One region of the Rahnella sp. BIGb0603 genome, then DNA from elsewhere that is predicted to be linked to it. Evidence: predicted binding sites of a transcription regulator. Region 1 holds the regulator's gene; each other region holds the start of a gene.
The links. Region 1 encodes Fur, which represses iron uptake genes when iron is present. Its sites were predicted from a motif close to ATAATAATGAGAACNACTATCAA; they were not measured.

Region 1 (7,530 bases):
CACCGGTCTGGTCGGCGGTATGGTTTACAACCGCTGGTCTGATATCAAACTTCCTGATTTCCTGAGCTTCTTCGGTGGGAAACGTTTTGTTCCTATCGCAACAGGCTTCTTCTGTCTGATTCTGGCCGCGATCTTCGGTTACGTCTGGCCTCCGGTGCAGGATGCAATCCGCGCCGGTGGTGAGTGGATCGTAGGCGCAGGCGCATTCGGTGCGGGTATCTTCGGTTTCGTAAACCGTCTGCTGATCCCAACCGGTCTGCATCAGGTTCTGAACACTATCGCATGGTTCCAGATTGGTGACTTCACCAACGCAGCAGGCACAGTATTCCACGGCGACATCAACCGCTTCTACGCGGGTGACGGCACCGCAGGGATGTTCATGTCCGGCTTCTTCCCAATCATGATGTTTGGTCTGCCAGGCGCAGCATGCGCAATGTACTTCGCCGCACCGAAAGAACGTCGTCCACTGGTGGGCGGTATGCTGGTCTCCGTTGCGGTGACTGCATTCCTGACCGGTGTGACCGAGCCGTTAGAATTCCTGTTCATGTTCCTTGCTCCGTTGTTGTATTTAGTCCACGCCATCCTGACCGGGATCAGCCTGTACGTTGCAACTGCGCTGGGTATCCATGCTGGCTTCTCCTTCTCTGCGGGTGCGATTGACTACGCGTTGATGTACAACCTGCCGGCGGCAAGTAAAAACGTCTGGATGTTGCTGGTGATGGGCGTTGTGTTCTTCGTCATCTACTTCGTACTGTTCAGCGTAATTATCCGCATGTTCAACCTGAAAACGCCGGGCCGTGAAGACGACGCCGACCATATCGGTGAACCGGAAGCGAACAGCAATACTGAAGAAGGTCTGAACCAGCTGGCCGTGAGCTACATCAGTGCGCTGGGCGGTTCTGATAACTTCAAAGGTATTGATGCCTGTATTACCCGCCTGCGTCTGAACGTGAAAGATGCTGGTACTGTTGATGATGCAGCCTGCAAACGTCTGGGTGCGTCCGGTATTGTTCGTCTGAACAAACAAAGCATTCAGGTTATCGTCGGTGCAAAAGCGGAATCTCTGGCTGATGCAATGAAGAAAGTGATGGCGCGTGGTCCGGTTGCGGCAGGCAGCGCAGCAGCCCCCGTGGTTGTGAAAGCGTCTCCGCAGGCTGTACCAAACAGCGTTAAAGCGGTCGTTGAAACGCTGGTGGCTCCGGTTACCGGTGACATCGTAGCGCTGGATCAGGTGCCAGACGAAGCCTTCGCCAGCAAAGCGGTGGGCGATGGTGTCGCGATTCGTCCGACGGATAAAACAGTTGTCGCTCCGGCTGCGGGTACCGTGGTGAAAATCTTCAACACCAACCATGCGTTCTGCCTGGAAACCACTTCCGGTGCTGAAATCGTGGTGCACATGGGGATCGACACCGTTGCACTCAACGGCCAGGGCTTTACCCGCCTGATTGAAGAAGGCGCAACGGTCACTGCCGGTCAGCCTGTACTGGAACTGGATCTGGCTTACCTGAACGCTAACGCGCGCTCAATGATTAGCCCGGTTGTGGTCAGCAACATCGATGATTACACCGGTGTGATTTCACTGGCCAGCGGTTCAGTCGTAGCCGGTCAGACCAAACTGTTTGAGATTCAGGGTAAATAATTTCCTGACGCTGATTCAGTTGAGTTAAGTCTTAGCGGGAAGAGAGCAATCTCTTCCCGCTTTTTATTGTTTACGGACACGCGGTATGCAGATAACCACTATTTTATGCAAGTAACGGTTGTTTCCCGACGTGGCTTGTTGGAACATAACAGGTTATCTGTAGAGTCAATGTTGCGTAGAGGAATTGCACAATGAGTGAGGCTGAAGCCCGCCCAACAAATTTTATCCGTCAGATTATTGATGAAGATCTGGCGACCGGGAAACACAATACCGTTCATACCCGTTTCCCGCCCGAGCCTAATGGTTATCTGCATATCGGCCATGCGAAGTCTATCTGCCTGAACTTCGGTATTGCGCAAGACTATCAGGGGCAGTGCAACCTGCGTTTTGACGATACCAACCCGGCAAAAGAAGACATCGAATTCGTTGAGTCGATCAAACACGACGTCCAGTGGTTAGGTTTCGACTGGAGCGGTGATATTCACTATTCTTCCGACTACTTCGATCAACTGCACGGCTACGCGCTGGAGCTGATCAACAAAGGTCTGGCTTACGTTGACGAATTGTCTCCGGATGAAATCCGCGAATACCGTGGCTCACTGACGTCTCCGGGCAAAAACAGCCCGTACCGCGATCGCAGCGTAGAAGAAAACATCGCGCTGTTCGAAAAAATGCGCAACGGTGAATTCGCTGAAGGCGCGGCGTGTCTGCGTGCAAAAATCGATATGGCTTCGCCATTCTTCGTGATGCGCGATCCGGTTATCTACCGTATTAAGTTTGCGGAACACCATCAGACTGGCAAAAAATGGTGCATCTACCCGATGTATGATTTCACCCACTGCATTTCCGATGCGCTGGAAGGGATCACCCATTCGTTGTGTACGCTGGAATTCCAGGACAACCGTCGTCTGTATGACTGGGTTCTCGATAACATCACCATCCCTTGCCACCCGCGTCAGTACGAGTTCTCCCGTCTGAATCTTGAATATTCCATCATGTCCAAGCGTAAGCTGAACCTGCTGGTGACGGATAAGATCGTCGAAGGCTGGGATGACCCGCGTATGCCGACCGTTTCAGGCCTGCGTCGCCGTGGTTACACTGCTGCGTCTATCCGTGAATTCTGCCGTCGTATCGGCGTGACCAAGCAAGATAACAATGTCGAAATGATGGCGCTGGAATCCTGTATCCGTGACGATCTGAACGAAAATGCGCCGCGCGCCATGGCTGTCATCAATCCGGTTAAAGTGATCATTGAGAACTTTACCGGTGAAGATGTGCAAATGGTGAAAATGCCTAATCATCCGAGCAAACCGGAGATGGGGACGCGCGAAGTGCCGTTCACCCGTGAGATTTATATCGATCAGGCTGATTTCCGCGAAGAAGCGAACAAGCAATACAAACGTCTGGTGCTGGGCAAAGAAGTTCGTCTGCGCAATGCGTATGTCATCAAAGCGGAACGCATTGAAAAAGATGCCGAAGGCAATGTGACGACGATCTTCTGTTCTTACGATATCGAAACGCTGAGCAAAGATCCGGCCGATGGCCGCAAGGTAAAAGGTGTGATCCACTGGGTTTCTGCGTCTGAAGGCAAACCGGCGGAATTCCGTCTGTATGACCGTCTGTTCAGCGTCGCGAATCCTGGCCAGGCAGAAGATTTCCTGACCACGATCAACCCGGAATCCCTGGTGATCGCGCACGGTTTCGTTGAGCCTTCTCTGGTGGCTGCACAGGCTGAAATCAGCCTGCAGTTTGAACGTGAAGGTTACTTCTGTGCTGACAGCCGCTATTCCAGCGCTGAAAATCTGGTCTTCAACCGTACCGTTGGCCTGCGTGATACCTGGGAATCAAAACCCGTCGCGTAAGTCACCGATGAACGATTGCTAAACGCAGCTCCGGCTGCGTTTTTTTATGTCTGAAATTCACGGAATTTTCTTTTTCATCGCGAATTAATGCGTTTTTCATGTTTGCTTTTTAGGACCTTCCTTTCCGAATATCAGCGTGCTGAAACGTTTAAGTCAATACGGTTTTTACTTAATTATCTGTTTTAGTTATCGATTGTCAGAGTCCACTGATTTAAACCTTCGCATTCCTCGTTTGTAACACTTTTTCATCTTTATGTGCACTTTGTCATACTTCAGCTATCAGGGTTTAATTACCCATTGATAATTCGCGTCGCGAAAAATACTCTTAATCCTGCTTTATACGGTTACGCCTCTGGCGGCCGCTTTTAATACCCGTTTGGGTTTTGCACGTTTTTTTAGTCAAAATGAGGAATTTCTATGCACAAGCACCTTAACAGGGGCAGGGGATCGGCTTACCTGAAACCTGTGATGTACACGCTGGCTGGCACTTTGTTGGGCGGCGGAATGATGTTCCCTGAAGAGGCCAGAGCGGCTGGCTTTATTGATGATTCGACGCTGACCGGCGGTGTGTATTACTGGCAGCGCGAACGCGACCGCAAAGATTTGAACAAAACCAAAGAAGAAACCCGCCCTGACGGCACAAAAGTCACGGTGAATAACCCCGATTACGATAAATACGCCACCAACCTTTCGCACGCGACCGCCAACCTGAACCTTGATTTCTCTTCCGGCTATGCCTGGGACATGTTCGGTATCGACGTCGCCGCATTTACCGCGATCGAATTAGCCGAAGCCAGCGACAGCGGTCATCCGAACGAAATCGCGTTCTCCTCCAAAAACCATGCGTATGACGAAGACTATTCCGGCGATAAAGGTGGCGTCAGCCTCTACAAAGCGGCCGGTAAATTCAAATACGGCGGATTCTGGGGCCATGCTGGTTACATTCAGCCCACCGGACAAACGCTGATCGCCCCGCACTGGAGCTTTATGCCGGGTACCTATCGCGGTGCCGAAGCCGGGTATAAACATGATTTTGGCGATCCGGGCGAACTGAGTTTCTCCTACATGTGGGCAGATGAATACAAATCGCCGTGGCATCTGGAGATGGATGATTTCCGCCAGAACGACAAGAAAACCGGTGTTTCCTATATCCACTCGCTGGGTGCGAAATACGACTTCAAAAATGATCTCGTACTGGAAGCGGCATTCGGTCAGGCAGAAAGTTACGTCGATCAGTACTTCGCCAAAGCGTCGTACAAAATTGATCTGATGGGCAATCCGCTCACCACCAGCTACCAATTCTATGGTGCGGAAGATCGTATCAGCAACCAGAACGATCCGAACAGCCTGTATGACGGTCTGGCCTGGTTGCAGGCACTGACTTTCGGTTACACCACCGGCCAGTTCAACTGGCGTCTGGAAGGGACGATGGTCAAAGCTGAGGGGAATCAGGGTTATTTTTTACAACGCATGACCCCGACGTATTCTTCTTCTAACGGACGTCTTGATGTGTGGTGGGACAACCGTTCTGACTTCAACGCCAACGGCGAAAAAGCGGTGTACGCAGGCGTACTTTACGATCTGGCGAAATGGGATCTGCCGGGCTTCGCAGTGGGCGGTTCTTATGTTTACGCGTGGGATGCCAAACCGAGTACCAATCCAATCTATGATCAGAGCCAGCGCCTGAAAGAAAGTGCCTGGAGCCTTGATGCGCTGTACACCATTCAGGAAGGGCGCGCGAAAGGTACGCTGTTCAAACTGCATTACACCCAGTACGACAACCACTCGGATATCCCGAGCTGGGGCGGCGGGTACGGCAACATTTTCCAGGATGAAAAAGACGTGAAATTCATCGTTATCGCTCCATTCACTATTTTCTGAGGTCGCTATGTCGATGAAAAAATTACTGATGATTGTGGTTTCCTCCGTTGTGCTGGCAGGTTGTGCGCCAACCGCGGATCAGGCTCAGATTTCTCAAACGCGTGAGGCATACAGCGCGTGTATTAATTCGGCAGAAGGCAATCCGGACAAACTGGCCTCCTGTCAGGTATTGCTGAACAAGCTCAAACAGGAAAAAGCCCACCAGAAATTTGCGGAACAGGAAACGGTTCGTGTGGTGGATTATCAGCGCTGTCTGACGGCGCGTAAGACCGGTGACGGGCAGGCGTATGCGGCGGATTGCGGCAAGATCTGGCAGGAAATCAAAGCCAATAACGCACCTAATCCGGTTAACTAAAAGCAGGGATCTGAAACAAGCACCATCATGGAACGCAAAACCCCGGCTTGCCGGGGTTTTGCGTTTTAACTCTCATCCTGGAACACAGACATAAAAAAACCGCCTTTCAGCGGTTAATTTATTCGGACTGACCGTGCAGATTACTGCGCAGGTTTGTCATTGTGCAAAGATTCATCTTCGCGGCAATCGCCCGCTTCACAGTGTCCGTACAGATACAGACTGTGGTTGGTCAGTTTAATACCGTGTTTCTTCGCAATCTCACGCTGACGGCCTTCAATGTATTCGTCGCGGAATTCAATAACGCGGCCGCAATCAAGGCAGATCAGGTGATCATGATGATGTTGCTGAGTCAGTTCGAAAACAGACTTGCCGCCTTCGAAGTTATGACGGGTGACGATACCGGCATCATCAAACTGGTTAAGAACACGGTAAACCGTGGCCAGACCAATTTCTTCGCCCATATCAATCAGTTGCTTATAAAGATCTTCCGCACTAACGTGATGACCTTCCGGCGCTTGCAGCACTTCCAGGATTTTGAGGCGCGGAAGCGTGACTTTTAAGCCGGCTTTCTTCAGTGCGGTGTTGTTGTCAGTCATGCGGATTCAGTCCTGTTACTATGTGCTAATCAAGTTGAGGCATGCAGCCTGTGGCATCGGCGGCACAAAAATTTGTCGTTTAAGGATTCTTCGTTTAAGGGAAGTGTGCCGATTCTCAAAAACGTAGCCTGTTAATAAAGATCACAAAATGCCTGTCACATTCAATAATGCAACGACTTGATCGATAGAAAAAACAGATGAACTCAGTGTACCTTGATACCACCGAAAGTTACAATTTTGTAGCGGTTAAATTGTTAATTTCAGTAATAGTTTGGCCCTTCAATTGTAGAATAAATCCTCAGGGCCAACAGGGTTTTTAGCCAATAATTTCTGAAAGGCTCAGTTCTTCTGTGATCTGTTTGACCCATGCATCAACACGTTCGTTGGTCAGTTCCGGCTGACGATCTTCGTCAATTGCCAGCCCGATGAAGTGCGTATCATCAGCCAGACCTTTTGAAGCTTCGAAGTGATAGCCTTCAGTTGGCCAGTGACCTACGATCACCGCGCCGCGTGGCTCGATGATGTCACGCACGGTACCGAGCGCATCACAGAAGTATTCGGCATAGTCTTCCTGGTCGCCGCAGCCAAACAGCGCAACCAGCTTACCTTCGAAATCTATCTCTTCCAGCGTCGGGAAAAAGTCGTCCCAGTCACACTGCGCTTCACCGTAATACCAGGTTGGAATACCGATCAGCAAAATATCGAATTTTTCCAGATCCTCTTTGCTGCTCTTCGCAATGTCATGCACCTCTGCAACATCTTTACCCAATTGCTTCTGGATCATTTTCGCGATGTTTTCGGTGTTACCTGTATCGGATCCAAAGAAGATACCTACTACGGCCATAAGATTACCTAACCTCTTGTTCTTAATGAAGTGCTCTGCATTGCAGGCAATAATAACGCAGATGATAGCAAACTCGCGCGGCGGAGAATATGTTTCAGCTCGCCTTCTTAACTGGTGAATAAGTTTATCGGGCAATCTTTTTAAGTGTTATCGCCTTCGTGTGCTTTTAATAACCTCAAACTTATTGAGGGCAAAAGCAAAATTAAGAAATAATTCCCGCCACTCCTTAAGTTTGCCCGTTGAACGCCGATAGATGATGCGAGAGGAATCTCAACATAATAAAGAAATCGATGCCCGGAGAGGTGTTCAAACATGTCCGGGGGCAAACGCCTGCTGGCTACCTGTCTTGATTC
Region 2 (7,530 bases), on a different contig from region 1:
CCGCATACAAAGTGGCCGGAGAGCTGGCGTCAACCGGATCATAAATATTGGTATTGATCGACGATGCCGACATGGTGTACGCGGTTTTGTATTTGCGGTACACGCTCGACATGCCCAGATTCACGCTGTGACTGATAAAGCCGGTGTCGAATTTACCGCGGACACCCGCCTGCGTGGCAACGCTGTCAGAGACGTAAGGCACGGTGAGACGGCCCATGGTGGCGTTGCCGTTGTCATCTTTCAGCGTCGGAGAGCTGTAGTTACCGTATTCACGGTCATGGTTCATACCCACCGCGCCGTAAACGGTCCAGTCGTCTGCCACGTCGTATTCGGCTTTCAGCATACCGAATTCATTTTCCAGATTACTGGAAGCAAAATCCTGCCCGTAGTTTTTGGTCGCTGAAGGCGCATCCGGCACTTTGGTCGCATTGCCCAGATAGACAACCGGACGACCACCGTGAACAGTCTGTTTGGTCACGCCAAAATCAAAGGAAGAGCGGAAACGATCGCCGCGATAATCGAGGCCAACGGAGCCCATCGTCAGGCGGCGGTGTTCGTCATTAACAGCCGTTTCGCCTTCACGGTTCACGGCGTTGACACGTACGCCCCACTGGTTGTTATCACCAAAACGACGACCGACATCCACCGCGCCGCCCACCTGAGAAGATGAGGTGTAATCAACAGTCACGCGGTTGATTGGCGTATCCGTGGCGCGTTTGGGTTCAATGTTGACGTTACCGCCCACGCCCGTGCCGCCCGGCGGTACGCCGTTAAGAAAGGCGCTGGAGCCTTTGAGCAGCTCCACGCGCTCTGCCAGTTCCATCGGCACCAGCTGCCGCGGCAATACGCCGTACAGGCCGCCGTAGGAAATGTCTTCGCCGTCTAACGCAAACCCGCGAATGTTGAAGGTTTCCGCGTAATTTCCGTAGCCGTAACCGGTCTGAACGCTGGCGTCGTTATTAAGTACATCACCAAGCGTGCGGCTTTGCTGATCCTGAATCAGTTTGTTGGTGAAACTGATGACGTTGAACGGCACATTCATGGCGTCCTGCTGACCCAGAACGCCGAGACGCCCGCCGTTGGCCACGTCGCCGTCAAGATATGCCGGCACCGGTGTCTCGCCGCCCGCTTTAAAATCGGTCTGTGCGGCAGTGACAGTAATAGTGTCGCCGGTTTTAGACGACGCCGTATCAACAGCGTCAGTCGCAGGTGTTGTGATGGTGGCCGCATGTGCAGGCAGCGTAACCGCCGCCAGTGCGGCAGAGATCACCACTGGCAGCAATTTACGGGCGAAAACAGGCGTGTGAAAAATTTCACGTTGAGCGCGCATTGAGGATTCCCTGAAAAGTTCAATCGATAATGAGAATAATTATTAAAACCATTCGGATTATGCTCAGGCGTTTTGCAATTGCAACTGACTTTTCGTTAAAAAATCATAGTAAACAGGATGTTAATGGGGGTTTTAAGTATCAAACGGAAATCATAACGGCAGGAAACTAAGGCTAATCGCTTGAATTCAGAAAGATAAAAACGACGGCGGAGAAAGGAAACGCTGCGCAGGGAGCCCGCGCAGCGGAAAAACGTGTTTCAGGAAAATCAGCTCAGGCCGGGAACATCAAAACCGGGTGAAACAGACAGAAGCATTCTCACCTGTTTCACCAGCTCGCTCATGCAGTCATCCCGCATGCCGTAATTATTCAGCTCTTTTTCCAGCGCAAACAGATATTGCGCGTTGGTGCCCAGCGGTCCGCTGGCCTGCGCAATCAGCGGTGCGATAACCTGATAGTCAGTGTCAGCTTCATACTGCGGATGCGACGGATCCATGATAAAAACCAGCGCAGTGACTTTGCGCCCGTCGTCGAGCTCAAGCTCACACCACGTCGGACGGTAGCAGCCGGTCACCATTTCGCGTTTCCACAGCAGTTCAAGCTCTTCATGCAGTTTGTCTTCCGGCAGACGGAACGCCAGACCGGTGGTTTTTCCGCCGTCGCGCAGCGCCAGCATACGGCCCGGCTGGGCATGGGTTCCTCGCCCGGAAGTCAGACGTAAACAGAATGCACGGTGATAACCATGCAGGGTGGCAGGACGCGCCTCTTCGGAATCAAAGACCGGGTTCCACATCAGTGAACCGTAGCCAAAAATCCACACCGGGCTGTTGTCGGGGCGACGCGCCAGAGCACAACCTAATGAGGCGGCGCGTTGTTCAGGGGTCAGTAGCATCGATTCGTCGATATTGCCGAATGCTGTTTTACAATCTGCGTTACGCAGGAAATCTCGAGTTAACATTCATTCCCCCCTTCTGTACCACTTACTTTTGAACATGCCATGCTGTTAACGCTGTGTTCTCCGCTGTCGTGGGTGCGAGTGATATCTGTTATCGGACAAGCCCGGCATTTAACTGAGGCCGCCGTTTAAATTTTAGGAAGTTTAGTATTCCCGTGTTTGTTGAAACCTTATTCGTTTCTGTCGTTGCAATCAAGGTTGCGGGGGATCACAAAACGAAAATAAAGTGATTATTTTGTGAACATTGTAAGAATATTGACTTTTAAGCAGGGGATCAGAAAAAACGGGCGTGAGAAATAGTGTTTGGGAGGAGGAGTCCGGCAGGCCCGGCGTCCGGGTGCCTGCCGGGGGATATCAGGATTTCCTGGGGTGCCACTTGTCGTCATCCCCTTTTTCATAGCCATGTTTTACCGCAGCCCAGGCCACTTTATGCGCAGTTTCCTCACGCGAATCATCACCCTGCCTGTCTTTGGCTTTTGCATATTCGTCCCAGGCGCTGTTGAAGGCCTCTTTATAGATGTCCTGCGCGTGAGCAGGAAGGACATTTCGCACGGAATCGGGTAGCGCTGAGCGATTCTGATAAGGCATGATTATTCTCCTTTTTCATTACGTTCATCTTCATCACATTCATTGTGTGCTCAGTCTGTGCACAATAATAAGTCTAGCTGCTACCCTCAATGGATCCTGCCAGATTAGTCTGCGTTTCTGTTCTTTCGGGAAAAAAAAGCTGATTTTTGCGCACTAACCTTATGGGTATAGTAATCATTTACATAAATTGACGCATCATCAGCATTAAACACATAACAAAAACTAACTAACTGTTATTTATAACTTTAATTTATTAACAATAAAATTTAAGTAAAGAAAAAAGCACAGTTAATGCAAATTATCCACCAACAAATACTGACTAACTGATATTTCAATGACTAACATCAACTTTTTTCTGTTAACAGATTAATTTATCTACTATACTTAATGAGTTACATCTTTATGCTGCTATGCATTTTACTGACAACCGGGGACAGGCGGTTGTTACTTCGTGAGTGTTTATAAGGAGAATAATCATCATGGTGTCGTCACAGGAACATCCAAAAATCAAAACCCGCCATCAGGAATACTCCCTGATTTTCCCTATTGCCGCCCTGATTGTTCTCGTCCTCTGGGGCAACAGCAGTAACTTCGCCTCCGTCGTGGGCATCAATTTAATTGCGCTGGTCGGTATTCTCGCCAGCGCATTCAGCGTTGTACGTCACGCCGACGTCCTGGCTCACCGCTTAGGTGAACCCTACGGCTCGCTCATCCTCAGCCTTTCAGTGGTCATCCTCGAAGTCAGTCTGATTTCGGCCCTGATGGCAACCGGTGACGCCGCGCCCGCGCTGATGCGTGACACATTATTTTCCATCATCATGATCGTGACCGCCGGGCTGGTGGGCGTCGCCCTGCTGCTGGGTGGCCGTAAATTTGCGACGCAATACGTCAATCTCGGCGGCATTAAACAGTATCTGATGGCGATTTTCCCGCTGGCGGTGATCGTACTTGTTCTGCCCGCAGCCTTACCGGGCGGTAATTTCAGCACGCCGCAGGCGCTGTTTGTTGCGGTGATTTCCGCCGCCATGTACGGCGTATTCCTGCTGATTCAGACCAAAACGCACCAGAGCCTGTTTATCTATGAACATGAAGATGAAGGCGAAGAAGACGGCCACGGAAAGCCTTCTTCAAAAAGCAATCTGACGCACACACTGTGGCTGCTGGTGCATCTGGTGCTGGTCATTGCCGTCACCAAATTCAACGCCAATCCGCTGGAAAGCCTGCTGACTGAACTGAACGCGCCTGCGCAGTTCACCGGTTTCCTGGTGGCGCTGCTGATTCTTTCCCCGGAAGGTTTGGGTGCGTTAAAAGCGGTGCTGAAAAATCAGGTACAGCGCGCCATGAATCTGTTCTTCGGTTCGGTGCTGGCGACCATCTCTCTGACCGTTCCGGCGGTGACCGTTATCGCCACCCTGACCGGCCAGAATTTAATTTTCGGGCTGGACCCGGCGAACATCGTGGTCATGCTGTCGGTGCTGATTTTGTGCCAGATTTCCTTCTCGACAGGCCGTACCAATGTCCTGAACGGCACGGCGCATCTGGCATTATTCTGCGCCTATATGATGATTATTATGCTTTAACATCGGCGAATCTCTGCGAAGGGGTGAAGCATTATAAGAAAGGCCGCTCACAGGAGCGGCCTTTTTCATTATGTGATGCATTGTGGTGGGAATAAGGTTAATTACGAATAAGCATTCAGCGTTCTCTGGCACAATTCAGAGCGGACGCAGTCCTGTTTATCAAACTTAATGATGCCGACCATCTCGTCTTCTTCGAAGCGGGAAAGTGCATCGCTGAGCCCCGATACAACTCCACGTGGTAAATCACACTGGGTAATATCACCGTTAACTATAACCGTCACGTTTTCACCGAGACGCGTCAGGAACATTTTCATCTGACTGGCCGTGACATTCTGGGCTTCATCCAGAATAACCACCGCATTTTCGAAAGTACGCCCGCGCATATAAGCGAATGGCGCAATTTCAACCTTCCCTATTTCCGGCCGCAAACAATATTGCAGGAAGGAAGACCCCAGACGACGTAACAGAATGTCGTAGACCGGACGGAAATAAGGTGCAAATTTCTCTGATATATCGCCGGGCAGGAAACCGAGATCTTCATCGGCCTGGAGAACCGGACGGGTAACAATAATCCTGTCGATTTCTTTGTGAATTAATGCCTCTGCCGCTTTCGCAGCGCTGATAAATGTTTTGCCGCAGCCTGCTTCGCCGGTAGCAAAAATTAACTGCTTATTCTCTATGGCTGATAAGTAATGACCCTGAGCTTCAGTACGCGCTTCGATGACGGACGTATCGCGAGTGTCGCGAGCCATGCCAATCGATTCCAAACCGCCCATCTGTACCAATGACGTCACAGATTCTTCCTCGCGCTGGCGGTGACTGCGTGAATCATTACGAATTACACGTTTTGCTTCACGACGAGCTTTGATCACTGCTTTCTGTCTTCCCATAGTGGCACCTTACAGTTTGATTCACTTAACGCTAAGGCATAATGCCCGCACGGTTATGTTTCACTAACAAATGAGGTTTTGGTCTCCTTTTAGACCAAGTACAGCCATTGAATATCGTGAAGAGGAAAATAGACCAAAGCGATTATGAGATAATCTTTTGGCTGCTTTCTGTTCACAAGGAGGCATTGTCATATCCACCGAAAATAAAACTCTCAATGAAAGTAAAATCCTCGATAATGACAAACCGCTGACCCGCACAGTGAAATTGCCAGAATAAAAGCCAATGCGTTTCGCAGTTGTTTTAAAAGGGATGAAAGAGTCAGTTAAAGAACAGGGTTGATGGTGCGTGGATGATAACTTCTCTAAAAAGCGGTAGGAATATACTGAAAGTGTTTTGGTTAATATTGGAGAGTCGGAGGCCTTACCCTCGTTTGCTTTTACGCTACAACAACGAGTCAGTGGGTGAAGCATGTTATTTTCAATCAACAGCCCAAACATGGACTTTACCATTCGCGCTCCCCGCAGTGTTATTAACGGCAGTTGCCGGACACCTCGTGAAAACTTATCCCGTATATCCTGAAAACTACCGCGATATAATTTCAGTATAATGACAGCTGAAACATTTGCGTTACCAAAATGTAAAAAAATTTGTGACTGTCGTCAATAGGATCATGAGGATCTTTTTTACTATCCTCGCCCTGGTTATTTTTTATCCGTGATTTTACTGCATAAAGTAAAGCAGGCGACCGACCCGCTGACGGCAAAAAGGATCGGAATTAAGAAGTCATGATCCACCCGCGTGAACTCCATTATCAGCACAATAGCGGTGACGGGCATTTTCATTGAGGACGCCAGAAATGCCGCCGCGCCAATAATGGCAAATGCGCCCAGCGATGTTCCCGGCCAGAAAATATTCCACAGCGCGCCCAAAATACAGGCCAGCAATGCGCCATTGGATAATCCCGGCGTCAGTAATCCGCCCTGCGCCCCGGCGCGTAATGTGCTCCAGGTAATCACCAGTTTCCCCACCAGCACGGTTGCCGCTAACGCTACGGTAATCTGGTTATCAAAACTCAGCTGCGCCGGGCCTTTGCCGTTGCCCAGTAATTGCGGGAGCCAGCCCGCCAGAATGCCGATAAACGCAAAATTGAGCAGGTTATAGATAATCAGACGCGCATCGCGCGGGGCCTGCGCTTTCGCCCGGTTGGTCATCCGCGTAAACCCGTAAGCCGCAACGCCAAATACCGGCCCCATGACCGCCGACCAGACCAGCAAGGCGGGTGTGGTGTTCAGCTGCATCAGGTGATATTGCGATTCGTTACCCAGCCCTGTCCACGCCACCAGCGCGGCAATAGAAGATGTTGCTATTGCAGGCAGCAACAGCGGCCAGCGGAACGCACCGAGCAGCACTTCCAGCACAAACACTGCGCCGCCAAGCGGAACGTTATACACCGCCGCCAGCCCCGCACCTGCACCGCAGGCAATCATGATTTGCGTTTCGCGCGCCGTCAGCCTGAAGCGCAGCGACAGCCAGTTTGCGCTGACCGCACCGATTTCGCGCGGCGCGACCTCACGTCCGAGCGGCGAACCGAGCGCGACGGTGATAATTTGCAGCAACGCATGAATCGTCGTGCTGACAAACGGCATACGCGGATTTTCTGATTTCACCGCCGCGGCAATGCTCACCAGCGGTTTTCCCCAGCGGTACAGCGCCCACCAGCCTGCGCCGGCAACCGCACCACAGATAATCAGCACGATCAGCCGCCGGCTGCGCGTGGCTTCGCTGACGCCCTGCAAAAAGCTTTCACTGCTGATGATAAAATCCGGACTGTAGCCGAAGGCCAGATGCTGGATGTAGTGCAGGATCAGCGCCAGCATCATGCCACCGAGACCGGCTAGCACGCCGGTACACAATGTCGTTGCCGTCAGCCGCCATAACGGGCTGGAAATTTCGGAATTATTCAACGCAGGCACTCCGCATTAATATCTGATGTTTGGGTTCTCTAAACAGCTTACAAAACATCAGTTAAACCGCACGTCAGCTCAGCAAGTTATTTTTCTTTTCGTTGAGAAAATAACTGTTAATGCCCTCCGCCAGCGCCCTCGCCATCTTTTCCTGAAAGACCGGTTCGCCGAGCAGTTTTTCTTCCTGCTTGTTGGTGATGAAGGACGTCTCCACCAGCACCGAC
Region 3 (7,530 bases), on a different contig from region 1:
ACAGCCTGATCACCCGCCTTTCCGCTGAAGACCCGGCGCTGATGGCCGAAGAAAATAATAAATTGCAGCAGATTGCTGAAAAAACGCGGCTCGGTATTCCGGTGACTATCAGCAGTGACCCGCGTAACTCGTTTGAATATCTGACCGGCGCGAGCACGGCTTCCGGCAAATTTACCCAATGGCCGGAAACGCTCGGGCTGGCGGCCATTAATAATGAAAAAGTCACCCGCCGTTACGCCGATATTGTGCGTCAGGAGTACCTGGCCGTCGGTATTCGCGAAGCGCTTTCGCCGCAGGCGGATCTGGCAACCGAACCCCGCTGGGCGCGCATCAGCGGAACTTTTGGCGAAGACCCGGCGCGCGTGCATAACATGGTGCGCGGTTACATTGAAGGGATGCAAAACGGTGGCGATGGTCTCAATTCCGGCAGCGTCATTTCGGTGGTCAAACACTGGGTCGGTTACGGCGCAGCGGAAAACGGCTACGACAGCCACAATGTCTACGGCAAGAACGCCGTCTTCCCCGGCAATAATCTCAAAGAACATATCTACCCGTTCACCGGCGCGTTTGAAGCCAACGTCGCCAGCGTCATGCCCACCTATTCCATCCTGAAAAATGCCATGTTTGAAGGCAAACCGCTGGAACAGGTCGGTGCCGGATTCAGCCATCAGTTACTGACCGATATTCTGCGCGGGCAATACGGTTTTAAAGGCGTGATCCTCAGCGACTGGCTGATCACCAATGATTGCAGCGATGAATGCCTCAACGGTGCGCCGGAAGGAAAAGAACCGGTGCCGGGCGGCATGTCGTGGGGCGTGGAAAACCTGACGCCGCAAGAACGTTTTGTTAAAGCGGTGAAAGCCGGTGTCGATCAGTTCGGTGGCGTGACCGATTCGCAACTGCTGGTGAACGCGGTTAATGAGAAACAGCTGACAGAGCAACGTCTGGACGAATCCGTCACCCGCATTCTGGTACAGAAATTCCAGACCGGCCTGTTTGAAAATCCGTATGTGGACGCACAGAAAGCGGTGCAAACCGTGGGCCGCGAGAGCTGGCAGAAAGAAGCCGATGCGGCGCAACGTCACTCCCTGGTTTTGCTGCAAAATACCGGTGACCTGTTGCCGCTGAAAAAAGGTAAGAAAGTCTGGCTGTATGGCATTGACCCGAAAGCCGCACAGGCCGCAGGTTTCATCGTGGTGGATGCGCCCGAAAAGGCGGATATCGCGTTGATCCGCGCCCATGCGCCTTATGAGCAAACGCATAAACAGTGGTTCTTCGGCAAACGTCACCACGAAGGTTCGCTGGCCTTTACGGATGACAACGCCGATTATCAGGCCATCGTGAAAGCCAGCAAAGCAGTGCCGACCGTGGTGACGGTGTATCTCGACCGCCCGGCCATTCTCACTAACGTGAATGACAAAGCGAAAGCGGTTATCGGTAACTTCGGCGTCAGCGACGCGGTGCTGTTCAGCCGCCTCACCAGCGGTGAGGCTTACACCGGCAAGCTGCCGTTCGAGCTGCCTTCATCGATGGAAGCCGTTTTGAAACAGAAGTCGGATATGCCGCACGACAGCGAATCACCGTTGTTTGAGATTGGCTTTGGTCTCGCCCGGTAAACTGTCTTTCAACTTCCTGCCGTCCCGGCATCTGCCGGGATGGTGCTTTTGAAAACTGGCCCTGTTCCCTCCGGTTCTCCCGCACATTTGTAACAGACATCAGCCCGCAAAACTTTCCCTCTGCTCGTTAAACAAACAAAAAGGCCATTCATTTCATGCGGATAAAATGTCGCCACTTCACACTTTTTGCAGAAAGTTCACTTGAATTTGTAAAATAACAATGATAACAATTATCATTAAGTTTAACATTCGTCTCGTTTTAGTTAATCCCTGTCATTTTCTGTACAGGCGCTTTAGTACGGAACGTTGTTGGCTTTTGGGTTTACACACACGCATCAATACACTCGCATCAATTAATTACTCGATTATTTATCGGGTTATTTATAGGGACTATGAATATGTTGTTGGCTTTCCCCCTCAAACGCTCGGTGCTTCTGTGCGCTATGGCGCTGTCCGTTCCGGCAGCTTCTCTTGCAGCCGAAGATACCGTCGTTGTCAAAGCCGCGCCTGCTGATACCGCAGATGCTCCGACGCAGGGTTACAGTGCGAAAACCAGTAAAAGCGCGACCAAAACGGATCAGCCGTTAATCACTACCGGTCAGGCGGTTTCTGTGGTCACGCGTCAGCAAATGACTGACCAGAACGCCACGACCGTCAATGCGGCCCTGAACTATACGCCGGGCGTTTTCACCAACTTTGCCGGTGGTGCAACGCGTTATGACACCATCTCCCTGCGCGGTTTCCACGGCGGTGACGTCAACAACACTTTCCTTGATGGCCTGCGTATTCTGAGCGACGGCGCGACCTACAACTCCATTCAGGTTGATCCGTGGTTCCTTGAGCGTATTGATGTGGTCAAAGGCCCGTCTTCTGCGCTTTACGGCCAGAGCATCCCCGGCGGTGTGGTGATGGAAACCACCAAACGTCCGCAATTTGCCGAAGAAGGTCACTTCCAGCTTTCCGGCGGGACGCAAAACACCAAAGGCGGCGCGTTCGATTACACCAATGCGCTCAGCGATACGCTGGCATTCCGTCTGACCGGTATGACCCGCAGCAGCGACACGCAGTACGATCATCAGCGCGAAGAACGTTATGCGATCTCCCCGCAACTGCTGTGGACGCCGGATGAAAACACTTCCCTGTTGCTGCGCGCGTATCTGCAAAAAGATCCGTCCGGGGGTTATCACGCCGCCGTTCCGGCCGACGGCAGCCTGTATGGCCAGAAACTGAGCCGTGGCTTCTTTGACGGCGAAAGCACCTACAACCAGTTCAAACGCTGGGAACAAATTTACAGCTACGAATTCCAGCACACGTTTAACGATGTCTGGTCATTCCGCCAGAACACCAACTACACCCATTCCAATACCGAACTGGATCAGGTGTATCAGGCAGGCTGGAACGCGGATCGCACGCTGATGAACCGTTACTATTCCGGTGAGAAATCGTCCCTCGATACGTTTGCTATCGATAACCAGCTGGAAGCTGATTTCGCCACCGGCGAAGTCGCGCACAAAGTGGTGCTGGGCTTTGACTATTCTCACTTCATAAACGACGTGAAATCTGACGGCGCTTACGCCGAAACGCTCAATCCCTACACCGGCGTTGGCGGTGATGCACTGGATTATTACAGCCACTCACGCGGCAAAAACCGTTACGAGCAGATGGGGACTTATCTGCAGGACGAAATGAACTGGAACAAGTGGTTCCTGACATTATCCGGCCGTTACGACACCCTGAAAACGTCGAGCCGCAGCTACGAAAGTATTTACGCGCAAACCTCCAACAGCGAACGTAAAGACGAACACTTCAGCAGCCGCGCTTCCCTGCTTTATGCGTTCGACAACGGGATTTCTCCGTACGTCAGCTACAGCCAGGCAATGACGCCGTCTGCCCTGCCGGGCGCAGATGGCACGCTGCTGAAACCGATGCAGAGTGAGCAATACGAAGCGGGGATCAAATACCAGCCGGTGGGTACGTCCGATATGTACACCGCGGCGCTGTATGACCTGACGCAAAAAGACGTGGGTAACCGCGTGGTTGTGGGCAGCTACTACGAGCCGGCGGGTAAAATCCGTTCACAGGGTCTGGAACTGGAAGCCAAGAAACAGGTCACCGAGCGTTTCAACGTGATGGCGGGTTATACCTACAATAAAGTCCGTATCCGCGACGCGGCGGAAAACAACGGCAACACGCCGTACGTGACGCCAAAACAGATGGCTTCCATCTGGGGTCAGTACAACACGCCAATCGGTGTGGATCTGGGCGCTGGCGTTCGTTACATCGGCACACAATGGGCGGATAACGAAAACACCCGTCACATGCCTTCCGCAACCCTGGTTGATGCGTCACTGCGTATGAATCTGGTGCAGTTCAATCCGCAGCTGAAAGGCGCGTATGTGCAGCTGAACGCCAACAACCTGTTCGACAAGAAATACGTCGCGGCCTGTTACGGCACCAGCTATTGCTACTGGGGTCAGGAACGTACCGTGGTCGCCACTGTCGGTTATGATTTCTGATAGCTTTTTCAGCTCCTCCCCCTGCGAAGGGGGAGACTGGGAGGGGGTTTTAAGGGCTAACACCTTGTTTAAGAAAACCTTAACTTTTTGATTTAGAAATTAATACCCCACCCCAACCTTCCCCTTCGCAGGGGAGGGAGCGATTCTGAGAGTTTATTCTTCCGGCAAATTTAGCCGCGCCATCAGCGCTTTCTTCGCACTTTCCAGCAACGCATCCGACGCCTCGCGATCGGGTTCGCATCGCGCCAGCGATAAACTGCCCATCAGCTCCGAACTGACTGACACCGCCGTCGTCTGCGGATCTTCCACGCCCATTTCAGTCAGCTGCCGGATAATCATGCTGCGGATTCTTTCAATCCCGCGTGCAAATTCAGCCTGACAAGGTGCCGACATGCGGGGCGTTTCTGACGCCAGCGCGGAAACCGGACAACCCTGCGCGCGGTTGTCGCGATGCCACGGGGAAAGGTAGAAATCGATATAGCCCGCCAGTTGTTGCTGCGCGGTCAGTCCCTGATTATTTTTCTCCCAGCGCAGCATCACCTGATTAAACATCTGCTGAATGGCGGCTTCGATCAGGGCGTCTTTCGAGGCAAAGTGCGCATAAAACCCGCCATGTGTCAGCCCGGCTTTGCTCATCACGCCTGCCACGCTGACCTGCAACGGCCCTTTGGCGCGGATGGCTTTCGCAGCTTCCTTCACAATCCGCTCGCGGATTTTAGGCTTATGTTCACTTTCGTAGCGCATAGTAAGACCCTGATAATCGAATAAATTGCTGCCTCAGTTTACCTGACCGGTTCCGTTAACGAAACGCGCGCATCGACAGACAGACCCGGCCTCAGTGCGCTGGCTTCCGGCTGACCGGGATCCAGACGAATACGCACCGGCACGCGCTGGACAATTTTGGTGAAATTGCCGGTGCCGGGCTCAAACGGCAGCAGGGCAAACGTTGATCCGGAACCGGGCGCAAGGCTGTCCACTTCCCCGCGGAACGTCACGCCGGGCAACGCATCCACCTGCACATCGGCTTTCTGGCCGGGCTGCATTCTGCCGGTCTGTGTCTCTTTAAAATTGGCGGTGACGTAAATCCCTTCATCGGGCACCAGCGCCATCAGCCGCTGGCCGGGTGTCACATAATCGCCGACCTGCACCTGACGGTTTCCGACCACGCCATCCACCGCCGCAAAAATTGTCGTATGGTTGAGATCCTGCTGCGCCAGATCTTCTGCCGCCTGCGCTTTCACCACCGCCGCATTTGCCAGCGCCAGCGCCGCTTCAATTTCAGCGCGCTGCGCGTGCGTCACCGCCGCCTGATTTTGCGCGACATTCAGCATGGCAGCCGCGTGTGCCGAGGTCTGTTCCGCCGTCACCGCCACGGTTTTATAGCGATCCGCATCATTACGGGACGTCGCGCCACTGACCGCCAGCGACTGATACCTTTGCTGCTCGGCCTCGGCGTGCTGTTGTTCGGCTTTCGAGGAGCGGATGGCGGTTCGCGCCGCATCGATTTGCGTCAGCGCCAGCTGTTCCTGCGCCTGCTGGCTGAGCAGCGCCGCCTGCTGCTGCGCGACCTGCGCACGGGCATCATCCAGATCGCCCCGCGCGGCGGCCAGACGCGCCGTAAATTCTTCGCTGTCGATAAGCACCAGTTTATCGCCGGCATGAACCTGCTGGTTATGCCGCACCAGCACTTGCGACACAAAACCTTTCACTTTTGGCGCAACGGTGGTCGCGTCGGCCGTCAGATACGCATCGTCGGTGGATTCTGAAGAAGGCGCCGCCAGCAGCCAGGCCGCCCCGCCGAGCGCCACAGCCAGCGCAACCGCACTGACCACCCAGATACGTTTTGATCGCTTATTCACTTTTGACTGCGGGGGGACAACCTCACCACTCACTGTTGCTTCGCTCATTTTTTCTCGCACCTCATTGCATGATGGATATCATATTAATATGATGATCATCATATAAACAAGTCCCGGGATCTCACAAAAATGTCAGCCACCCTGAATCACCCCGCCGCGATCTCGCCAGCGGATTACCCGACATCACGCAAGTTTCTGATTTTCAGCATAATGGCGTTCGGCATGTTTCTGGCGTTGATCGACATTCAGATCGTCGCCGCTTCGCTTAATGATGTCCAGGCCGGGCTTTCCGCCGGGCCGGACGAAATCAGCTGGGTGCAAACCTCATACCTGATCGCCGAACTGGTGATGATCCCGTTCTCGGCATTTCTGGCGCAGGCGCTTTCGACCCGCTGGCTGTTCAGCGCGTCCGCCGCCCTGTTTACGCTCAGCAGCATCGGCTGCGGATTGTCTTGGAATATTGAGTCGATGATCTTCTTCCGCGCGTTGCAGGGCTTTACCGGCGGCGCGATGGTGCCGACGGTTTTCGCAACCGGCTTCGCCATGTTTCAGGGCAAACAGCAGGCGATCATTCCGGCGATCCTCGGGATGGTCAGCGTGCTGGCACCGACGCTTGGGCCGACCGTGGGCGGCGTGGTGACGCAGGTTCTCGACTGGCGCTGGATCTTCTTCATCAACATATTACCCGGCGTGCTGGTGGCGACCGGCGCGGTGATGTTCATCCACGTCGATAAAGCCGATTTTTCGATGCTCAAACGTATCGACTGGGTGCATTTATTTTCGATGGCCGTCGCTCTCGGCTGCCTGGAGTACGTGCTCGAAGAAGGCCCGCGTAAAAACTGGTTCAGCGATCCGCAGATCCAAATTTCAGCCTGGTTTTCGCTGGTGGCCTTTGTTCTGTTTCTCGAACGTTCCTTCTATTCCAAAAACCCGATTGTACGCCTGACGCCCTTTCGCGATCCGACCTTTACCTTCGCCTGTTTATTCAATCTGGTCGTGGGTTTTGGTTTGTACGCCTCGACCTACCTGACACCGGTTTTCCTCGGCCGTATCCGTGATTTCAACAGCCTGGAAATTGGCACGACGGTCTTTGTCGTTGGCGTCGGGCAGTTTTTCAGTACCCTGATCGCCGCGAGATTAATCAACCGCATCGATCGCCGGATATTAATCACTGTGGGATTATCCGGTTTCGCGCTGAGCTTATGGCTGACGACCGCCGTCACACCTTACTGGGGCGCGGAACAGTTTTTCTGGCCGCAGGTCGTGCGCGGATTATTCATTATGTTGTGCATCGTGCCGAGCGTGAATATGGCGCTGACTGCCTTTCAGGGGCCGGAACTGCGCTATGCCTCAGGCTTGTTTAACCTGATGCGAAATCTGGGCGGCGCTGTCGGTATTGCGACGGTGAATACCTGGTTGCAGGACTGGACGCGCGTTCACGCGGCGCGTTTCGGTGAAAGTCTTGGGCAATACGGCGACCACGCGCAGGACGTGATTGGATCGCTGGCGCAAAAAATCGGCCACCTGACGCCGGACACC
Region 4 (7,530 bases), on a different contig from region 1:
AACTCGGGCGCATTATGTCGTCCCTGTTGCGCCGTCAGCCGGACTTGATCGGGAAATATGCTTTGCCGCCGGGGCATCCGGCGCTGCGACAGCAAATCGCCCGCCGCGCGCTGGCGCTGGGCATGATTTTAGAACCGACCGACATTACGATTACGCACGGTTGTATGGAAGCGTTACAGCTGGCGCTGCGCGTGACCACCAAACCGGGCGACAGCGTCGGGCTGGAAACGCCGACCTATTTTTATCTGCTGCCAATGCTGGCGAGCCTCGGGCTGAAAGCGGTGGAAATCCCGACCGATCCGCAAACCGGTTTATCGCTGGATGTGCTGGAAATGCTGCTCAGCGAGAAGCGCCTGAATGCGGTGATCGCCATGCCAACGGCGCAAAATCCGCTGGGCTTCACCATGCCGCTGGCAGCCAAAAAACGGCTGGCGCGGTTGATGAACGTTCATCAGGTCCCGCTGATTGAAGATGGCCTTTATGCGGAAATCCAGTTCGGTACGACGTTGTCTCCGGCGGTGAAATCGTTTGATACCGATGGCTGGATCCTGTTCTGCACCAGTTTCACTAAAACGCTGGCACCCGATTTTCGTATCGGCTGGGTAGAAGGCGGGCGCTTTGCGGACAAGCTACATAAACTCAAAGCGGTCTCGTCGATGGCAGAATCCGCATTGCTTTCACAAACGCTGACGGTGTTTCTGGAATCGGGTGGCTATGACCATCATCTGCGGGCTTTGCGTAAGCGTTACGCGTCGCAGGTCGAGCAGGCACGTGCGCTGATCGCCCGCCATTTCCCGCAGGGAACGCGCGCCACGCAACCTGCGGGAGGCTTTGTGATTTGGGTCGATTTTCCGCCGGGCGTGGATTGTGTCACGCTGTTTAAGCAGTTGCTGAAAGATAAAATTTGTATGACGCCGGGACAGTTATATTCGCCGAGTGGCCGCTACAGTAACGGCCTGCGTTTATCGTGCTGCTATGTTTTTGATACCCGCTATATATCGGCGATGATCCGCATCGGCGAGCGGGCGTGCGAGATGTGTGGCTTGCCGCCCGGACTGGCAGAAACGCAGGAGCAAGCTGAAGAATCGCGCACTTCCTGATACACTGATGTTTATTATTCCCAATTTACAGTTATGCCCGCTGCGGCATGAACGGATCTGAAACCATGAAAGAAGTTGAAAAAGCCGAGATCAAGCGTCTCAGCGACATGCTGGATGCACTGAATCACAAAGATGCGACCGTTATTCAGGCAGGTAACGCTGAACTGATCGACAAGCACGAAGAAGAGAAAGAAAAGCTGGCTGCCGAGATCGCGCGTCTCAAAGAAGTGCGTGTGAAAAAACTCAGCACCGAAGCGCAAAAACTGGAAAAGCTGTTCAGCCGTGAAATCACCAAGAAAGAACAGGCTGATATGGGCACGCTGAAGAAAACCGTGCGCGGTATCGTGGTGGTTCACCCGATGACCGCACTGGGCCGCGAAATGGGCCTGAAAGTCGTCACCGGTTTCGCTAAGAAAGAATTCTGATGAAATACTCTCGGGGGTGAAGTTTTGCCCTGCTCCTCCCCCTGCGAAGGGGGAGGGCGTTAACATTATTTCCCAAACAATCTCCGCCCAAAATCTTCGATCTTGCGATTCACCAACCGCATTTGCATGGTTTTAGTCCAGCTCGCCGAAATCCCCGCCGCAGACATCAGACGCCGGTACTGCTCCTCATCGAACGGCATGTTAAAGGCTATCGAAATCGCTTCAGCCACGGAGACTTCGCTGTTACGCGTCAGCAACTCCAGCGGGCGATCGCCGCTGACATTTCCGGTGCCGACAACGCGATAAAGCCAGCCGCAGCGGCCGCTTTGTTGCAACAACGGCGACAGGTTTTTGCATCCCAGAAAATGATTGAGCTTATAACAGGGCGCGCGCGGCTGTGTGACCTGAATCAGCGCTTCGCCCCAGCGGAAAATATCGCCGATAAACACGTTATCCTCCGTCATGCCGAGCGTTGAGAGATTTTCGCCGAAGGCGGGAGGATGGAAACGTTCTTCCTCTTCAGGAAACTGCTGACGCAGCCAGGCGTAGTGTTCGCGAGGGAAATGGCACAGTGCGCGGTCTGCGCCGCCGTGATAACTCTTTTCTGCCTGCTGATCGCCTTCGAGCCCGGCAGACGTCAGAACGACCGCACCGTCGATCTGTCGTTTGGCAATCGCGCTGGGCGAATAATCCGGGTAGCTTTCGATATTGCCGATATAAACGTCGGGATAATGCATATGGTCTCCGCGAGGAATCAGTCGTTAACCTCAGCATAACCTGCATTACTGGTTCGGAGTATCAGGAATCGCCCTGCGCTAAAATTACGCAGGGCGATAGGGGAAAATCAGAAGGTTTCCCAGTTATCCTGACTGGTTTTGCCCTGTACAGCCGGCAGAACCGGGCGGCGCAGCGCGCCGGAGTCTGGCGCTTTCAGCATATTGCCGTTATCGGCCAGACGGAATACCGACACCGCCTGCGTCAGCGTTGCGGCCTGATCTTCCAGAGAATCCGCCGCCGCCGAAGACTGTTCAACCAGCGCGGCGTTCTGCTGGGTGGTGCTGTCCATCTCCACAATCGCCTGCGAAATCTGGCTGATCCCGCGGCTTTGTTCGTCAGAAGCCGACGCAATTTCGCCCATAATATCGCGGACGTGCGAGACGGATTTCACAATGTCCTGCATTGTGCGCCCGGTATTTTCCACCAGCTTCGCGCCGGTATTCACCCGTTCAACGGATTCGGCAATCAGTCCTTCAATCTCTTTTGCTGCCTGCGCACTGCGCTGTGCCAGCGTGCGGACTTCAGACGCCACCACCGAGAATCCCCGGCCCTGTTCACCAGCGCGCGCGGCTTCTACGGCGGCGTTCAACGCCAGAATATTGGTCTGGAACGCAATGCCGTTGATGACAGAGGTGATTTCAGCGATGCGTTTTGAACTGCCGGAAATCTGCTGCATGGTATCGACCACTTCGCCGACCTGTTTGCCGCCCAAGGTGGCGGTGCCCGATGCTTCGCTCGCCAGTTTGCTGGCGTGATGGGCGTTATCGGCGTTCTGTTTCACCGTGGCGCTCAGTTCTTCCATGCTGGCGGCCGTTTCTTCAACCGCAGCGGCCTGCTGTTCGGTGCGTGAAGACAAATCGGTATTCCCGGCGGCGATTTCCGCTGCTGCGTGGGAAACCTGCGAGACGCCTGAGCGGATTTCATAAATCATCGTGCTGAGATTCTGGCTCATCCCGGCAACGGCGTTCATCAGCATGCCCAGTTCGTCACGGCGCGTGGTGGTTCGGGCAGCGGTCAGATCACCCTGTGCAATGGCTTCGGCGGTTTTCAGCGTATCGCGGATCGGCTGCGCAATCTGACGGGTAATTCGCCACGCAATCAGGATACCGGCGAGCATTACAATCAGCGTAATCACCATCATGATCATCTGCGCATTGCTGATATCGTTGTGTGTATTATCGAGTTCGTTTTCGAAGATTTTCGCCACCAGCGCGTTCATCTCCGCGGCTTTCACAGACAGAAGTTGCGAGTTTTTCTGTTCATCTTCATAGGCTGGCATATACGCCACAACGTGGCTTTTGTACGTCGCCAGCGCGGTCATCAGCGGAGCCAGTGTCGCCTGCTGATTGGGGAGCAGCAGTGCGTTGAGTTTTTTGGCGTTGGCCTGCGTATCGTCGATGGCCTGCAACAATGTGGCCTCAGACTCCTTGTTGATGCTGAGCAACAGACCGCGCACGTAATAACGTACGCTAATCAGTTTCTGAATCACTTCCGCAAGGGAAAGACGAATCGACGGATCGGCATCTTCTACGCGCAGCTGCTCCTGCAGGCGCTTCACAACGGCTTCGGTTTCGGAAAGGTTCCAGCTGGCACGCACGGCATCTTTTCTGTCGACAGCCTGTTTGAAGGCGTCCTGCGCTACCTGATATTCACGGATTTTTACCGGTACCTGCTTGAGATCGGCCTGGCTGGTCGCATCCCATTCCAGTTTGCCTTTCGACTGCGTAATCAGCTGCGACAGTGCATTAATTTTGTCCTGATTTTGCTTGAGATAGGCAGGGTCGTAGTTGAGCTGATACAACGTGCGGCTGAGGCGGGCATCATTAAGTAACGCATTCATCTGATTACTAAAATCAACTTTCTCAGCGCGCTGGCTGATGTCATTAAACTTAATCATTCCGGCTGCGGTGATCACCGCGGCGATCAAAAGAACCAACCCGAAGCCGAGCCCCAGTTTGGTGCCGACTTTGAGATTATTCATCCACTGCGAAAGACCCGTGCCGTTGCCCATTGCTGTTCTCCGTCAAGCATTCCATGCAATAAAATTTGCGATTTTGTGACGCCTTTGTGAACAATCTATCGTCAGGACTTAAGAGAAACTTTATAGGTGTCGGGGGGTATTTTTGAATAATGAGAGGGCGGTCTAAAAATGGCGGAAGAGGTGAGGATAATTCGCTGTAACACAGTGATCAGGCTTGGGTTTTGTCTGCATAAAGTCAGGGCATAAAAGTCGGGGTATTAAAACGAAGGCATAAAAAAAGGCAGGTCACCGACCTGCCTCTTGCGAAAACATCGTGCCCGTTCAGGGCGGTAAAGCGAAATTATTTCGTTTCAGCCAGACGTTTTGCTGCTTCGTCCCAGTTTACAACAGCCCAGAAGGCTTTGATGTAATCAGGGCGTTTGTTCTGATATTTCAGGTAGTAAGCGTGTTCCCAAACGTCCAGACCCAGCAGCGGGTAACCGGAAACGCCTGAAACAGCTTCGCCCATCAGCGGGCTGTCCTGGTTAGCAGTAGAAACAACAGCCAGTTTGCCGTCTTTCAGAACCAGCCATGCCCAACCGGAACCGAAGCGGGTTGCTGCTGCTTTCTCAAAAGCTTCTTTGAAAGCATCAACGCTGCCGAAATCGCGTTCGATCGCAGATTTCAGTTCGCCCTGTAAGGTAGTGCCAGTTTTCAGGCCTTTCCAGAACAGGCTGTGGTTAGCGTGGCCACCTGCGTTGTTACGCAGTGCAACTTTCTTGTCCGCAGGCACTTTGTCCAGGTTAGCAATCAGCTCTTCAACAGACAGCGCAGCCAGTTCCGGCAGGCTTTCCAGCGCGGCGTTAGCGTTGTTAACGTAAGCCTGGTGGTGTTTAGAGTGATGGATTTCCATCGTTTCTTTGTCGAAATGCGGTTCGAGTGCGTCGTATGCGTAAGGCAGTGATGGCAGTGAATAACTCATGTTCATCGTCTCCATAGTGTAGGGCGGCACCGTCTTTGTGAGCACCGCGTAATCAGTCGGATCATTATAGTTAATTAAATGATATTGAAAATGATTATCTAAGCCCGACGCTTCGTGAGGTTACGCGTAAGCCCCTGTTATTGAGGGCTTAGAACCAGATAACCGCAAACAATCCTAAATTGTCTAAAGGCACGTGATGCTTAGAGGGTTACCGCAACCGCTGAGGATGCGTATACACCGTTGCCCGTCCTGGTTTGCTGAAACCGACCAGTGTCAGGTTGCATTTTTCGGCAACGTCTACCGCCAGCGTCGTGGCGGCGGAGACGGCAAACAGAATTTCGACGCCACACATCGCGGCTTTCTGCACCATTTCATAGCTTGCGCGGCTAGACACCAGCGCAGCGCCGGTGTACCAGTCGTTTTGTCTGGCGCGCAGGCCGAGCATTTTATCCAGTGCCACGTGACGTCCCACGTCTTCGCAGCCACCCGACAGTGTGCCCTCCGGTGTGATCCACGCGGCGGCGTGTGTGCAGCCGGTCAACTGACCGATGGTCTGAACGGATTTCAGCTGGTGCAGCGCGGCGTCCAGATTCGCCAGATCGAAGGTTTGCGTAAACGGCAGCGGCGCAAGCGGGCGAAACAGATCGCCCAGCTGTTCGATACCGCAGACACCGCAACCGGTACGGCCCGCCATCGCGCGGCGGCGTTCTTTAAGCCCGGCAAAGCGGCGGCTCGATAATTCAATATTAACTTCGATTCCATTACAGTTTTGTGCGATGTCCATTCCGTAAATGTCGCTGACTGATTCGATAATGCCTTCCGACAGCGAAAATCCCAGCGCAAAGGCTTCGAGATCCTTCGGCGACGCCATCATCACCACGTGCGATATCCCGTTATAGACCAGCGCGACGGGCACTTCTTCAGCAATCCAGTCCTCTTCAGGCGCGTCCAGACGGGCGCGCTGCATCACCGTTTTTTGGCGCACTCCGATGATCTGAGTCACTTTTTTGTCATCTTTTTCGCCCAGTTCGTTTACTTGATGGACATCCATTGGCAATAACCTTATAAACAATCCGGCTACATAAGCCGTACAAAAAATATGGGTAATGAGTCTTAATTTTACCGCTTCCGCGTCTGACGGGGAAAGCGCCAATTTGAAATGCAATGTGTTAACAAATGATGGGAAGGAGTCTTTCATGCAGGTCAGCAGAAGACAATTATTCAAGATATGTGCGGGCGGTATGGCCGGCACCACGGCAGCATTGTTAGGGTTCGCCCCGACGCTGGCGCTGGCGGAAACCCGCCAGTATAAGCTGCTTCGTTCGCGTGAAACCCGCAATAACTGCACGTACTGTTCAGTCGGTTGCGGCATGCTGATTTACAGCCAGGGCGATGGCGCGAAAAACGTCACTGAAAATATCTTCCACGTAGAGGGTGACGCCGATCATCCGGTCAGTCGTGGCTCATTGTGCCCGAAAGGGGCAGGTGTGCTGGATTATATTCACAGCGAAGGCCGTCTGAGATACCCGGAATACCGTGCGCCGGGCTCAGATAAATGGCAGCGTATCACCTGGGACGAGGCGATTTCCCGTATTGCCCGCCTGATGAAAGATGACCGCGACGCCAACTTTATCGAGAAAAACGAAAATAACGCCACCGTTAACCGCTGGCTGACCACCGGAATGCTCTGTTCGTCTGCGGCCAGTAACGAAACCGGCCTGCTGGATCAGAAATTCACCCGCGCAATGGGTATGGTCGCCATCGACTGTCAGGCCCGTCTTTGTCATGGTCCGACCGTGGCGGCATTAGCGCCTAGCTTTGGTCGCGGTGCGATGACCAACAACTGGGTGGATATCAAAAACGCCAACGTCATTTTGATTATGGGCGGTAATGCGGCGGAAGCCCATCCGGTCGGATTCAAATGGGTGATTGAAGCCAAAACTAAAAATAACGCCAAAGTCATTGTTGTCGATCCGCGCTTTAACCGCAGTGCCGCCGTCGCCGATATTTACGCGCCAATCCGCGCCGGTTCCGACACCGCCTTCCTGCTCGGCATGATCAACTACCTGATTACGCATAATAAAATCCAGACCGAATACGTCAGGGAATACACCAACGCCAGTCTGCTGGTGCGTGAAGATTATGAATTTAATGACGGATTGTTCAGCGGCTTTGATGCGACCAAAAAATCCTACAACAAAGACAGCTGGCATTATCAGCTCGATGAAAACGGTATCGCAAAACAGGACAAAACGTTACAAGACCCGCGCTGTGTCTGGAATCTGC

Region 2: a site for Fur is predicted at 1,354-1,376, ahead of M2403_RS07900 (TonB-dependent siderophore receptor). Genes of this name have one in related genera too.
Region 3: a site for Fur is predicted at 1,831-1,853, ahead of M2403_RS07740 (TonB-dependent siderophore receptor). Genes of this name have one in related genera too.
Region 4: a site for Fur is predicted at 5,323-5,345, ahead of sodA (superoxide dismutase [Mn]). Genes of this name have one in related genera too.

What each region holds. Positions count from the first base shown of each region.
Region 1 covers NZ_JANUEX010000001.1:784,651-792,180, reverse strand. Annotated here, with positions in the region: gene nagE (PTS N-acetyl glucosamine transporter subunit IIABC) at 1-1,639, shown strand, start outside; gene glnS (glutamine--tRNA ligase) at 1,831-3,501, shown strand; gene M2403_RS03745 (chitoporin ChiP) at 3,970-5,382, shown strand; gene chiQ (ChiQ/YbfN family lipoprotein) at 5,396-5,737, shown strand; gene fur (ferric iron uptake transcriptional regulator) at 5,878-6,333, opposite strand; gene fldA (flavodoxin FldA) at 6,650-7,177, opposite strand.
Region 2 covers NZ_JANUEX010000002.1:630,439-637,968, forward strand. Annotated here, with positions in the region: gene M2403_RS07900 (TonB-dependent siderophore receptor) at 1-1,330, opposite strand, end outside; gene M2403_RS07905 (gamma-glutamylcyclotransferase) at 1,597-2,286, opposite strand; gene chaB (putative cation transport regulator ChaB) at 2,638-2,871, opposite strand; gene chaA (sodium-potassium/proton antiporter ChaA) at 3,351-4,451, shown strand; gene phoH (phosphate starvation-inducible protein PhoH) at 4,553-5,341, opposite strand; gene M2403_RS07925 (hypothetical protein) at 5,405-5,851, opposite strand; gene M2403_RS07930 (chloride channel protein) at 6,044-7,306, opposite strand; gene M2403_RS07935 (N-acetylmuramoyl-L-alanine amidase) at 7,380-7,530, opposite strand, start outside.
Region 3 covers NZ_JANUEX010000002.1:585,577-593,106, forward strand. Annotated here, with positions in the region: gene M2403_RS07735 (glycoside hydrolase family 3 protein) at 1-1,616, shown strand, start outside; gene M2403_RS07740 (TonB-dependent siderophore receptor) at 2,015-4,132, shown strand; gene M2403_RS07745 (TetR/AcrR family transcriptional regulator) at 4,286-4,876, opposite strand; gene M2403_RS07750 (HlyD family secretion protein) at 4,915-6,039, opposite strand; gene M2403_RS07755 (DHA2 family efflux MFS transporter permease subunit) at 6,121-7,530, shown strand, end outside.
Region 4 covers NZ_JANUEX010000010.1:92,929-100,458, forward strand. Annotated here, with positions in the region: gene M2403_RS21830 (PLP-dependent aminotransferase family protein) at 1-1,100, shown strand, start outside; gene M2403_RS21835 (YibL family ribosome-associated protein) at 1,166-1,525, shown strand; gene yiiM (6-hydroxyaminopurine reductase) at 1,591-2,262, opposite strand; gene M2403_RS21845 (methyl-accepting chemotaxis protein) at 2,370-4,313, opposite strand; gene sodA (superoxide dismutase [Mn]) at 4,624-5,244, opposite strand; gene fdhD (formate dehydrogenase accessory sulfurtransferase FdhD) at 5,453-6,295, opposite strand; gene fdnG (formate dehydrogenase-N subunit alpha) at 6,441-7,530, shown strand, end outside.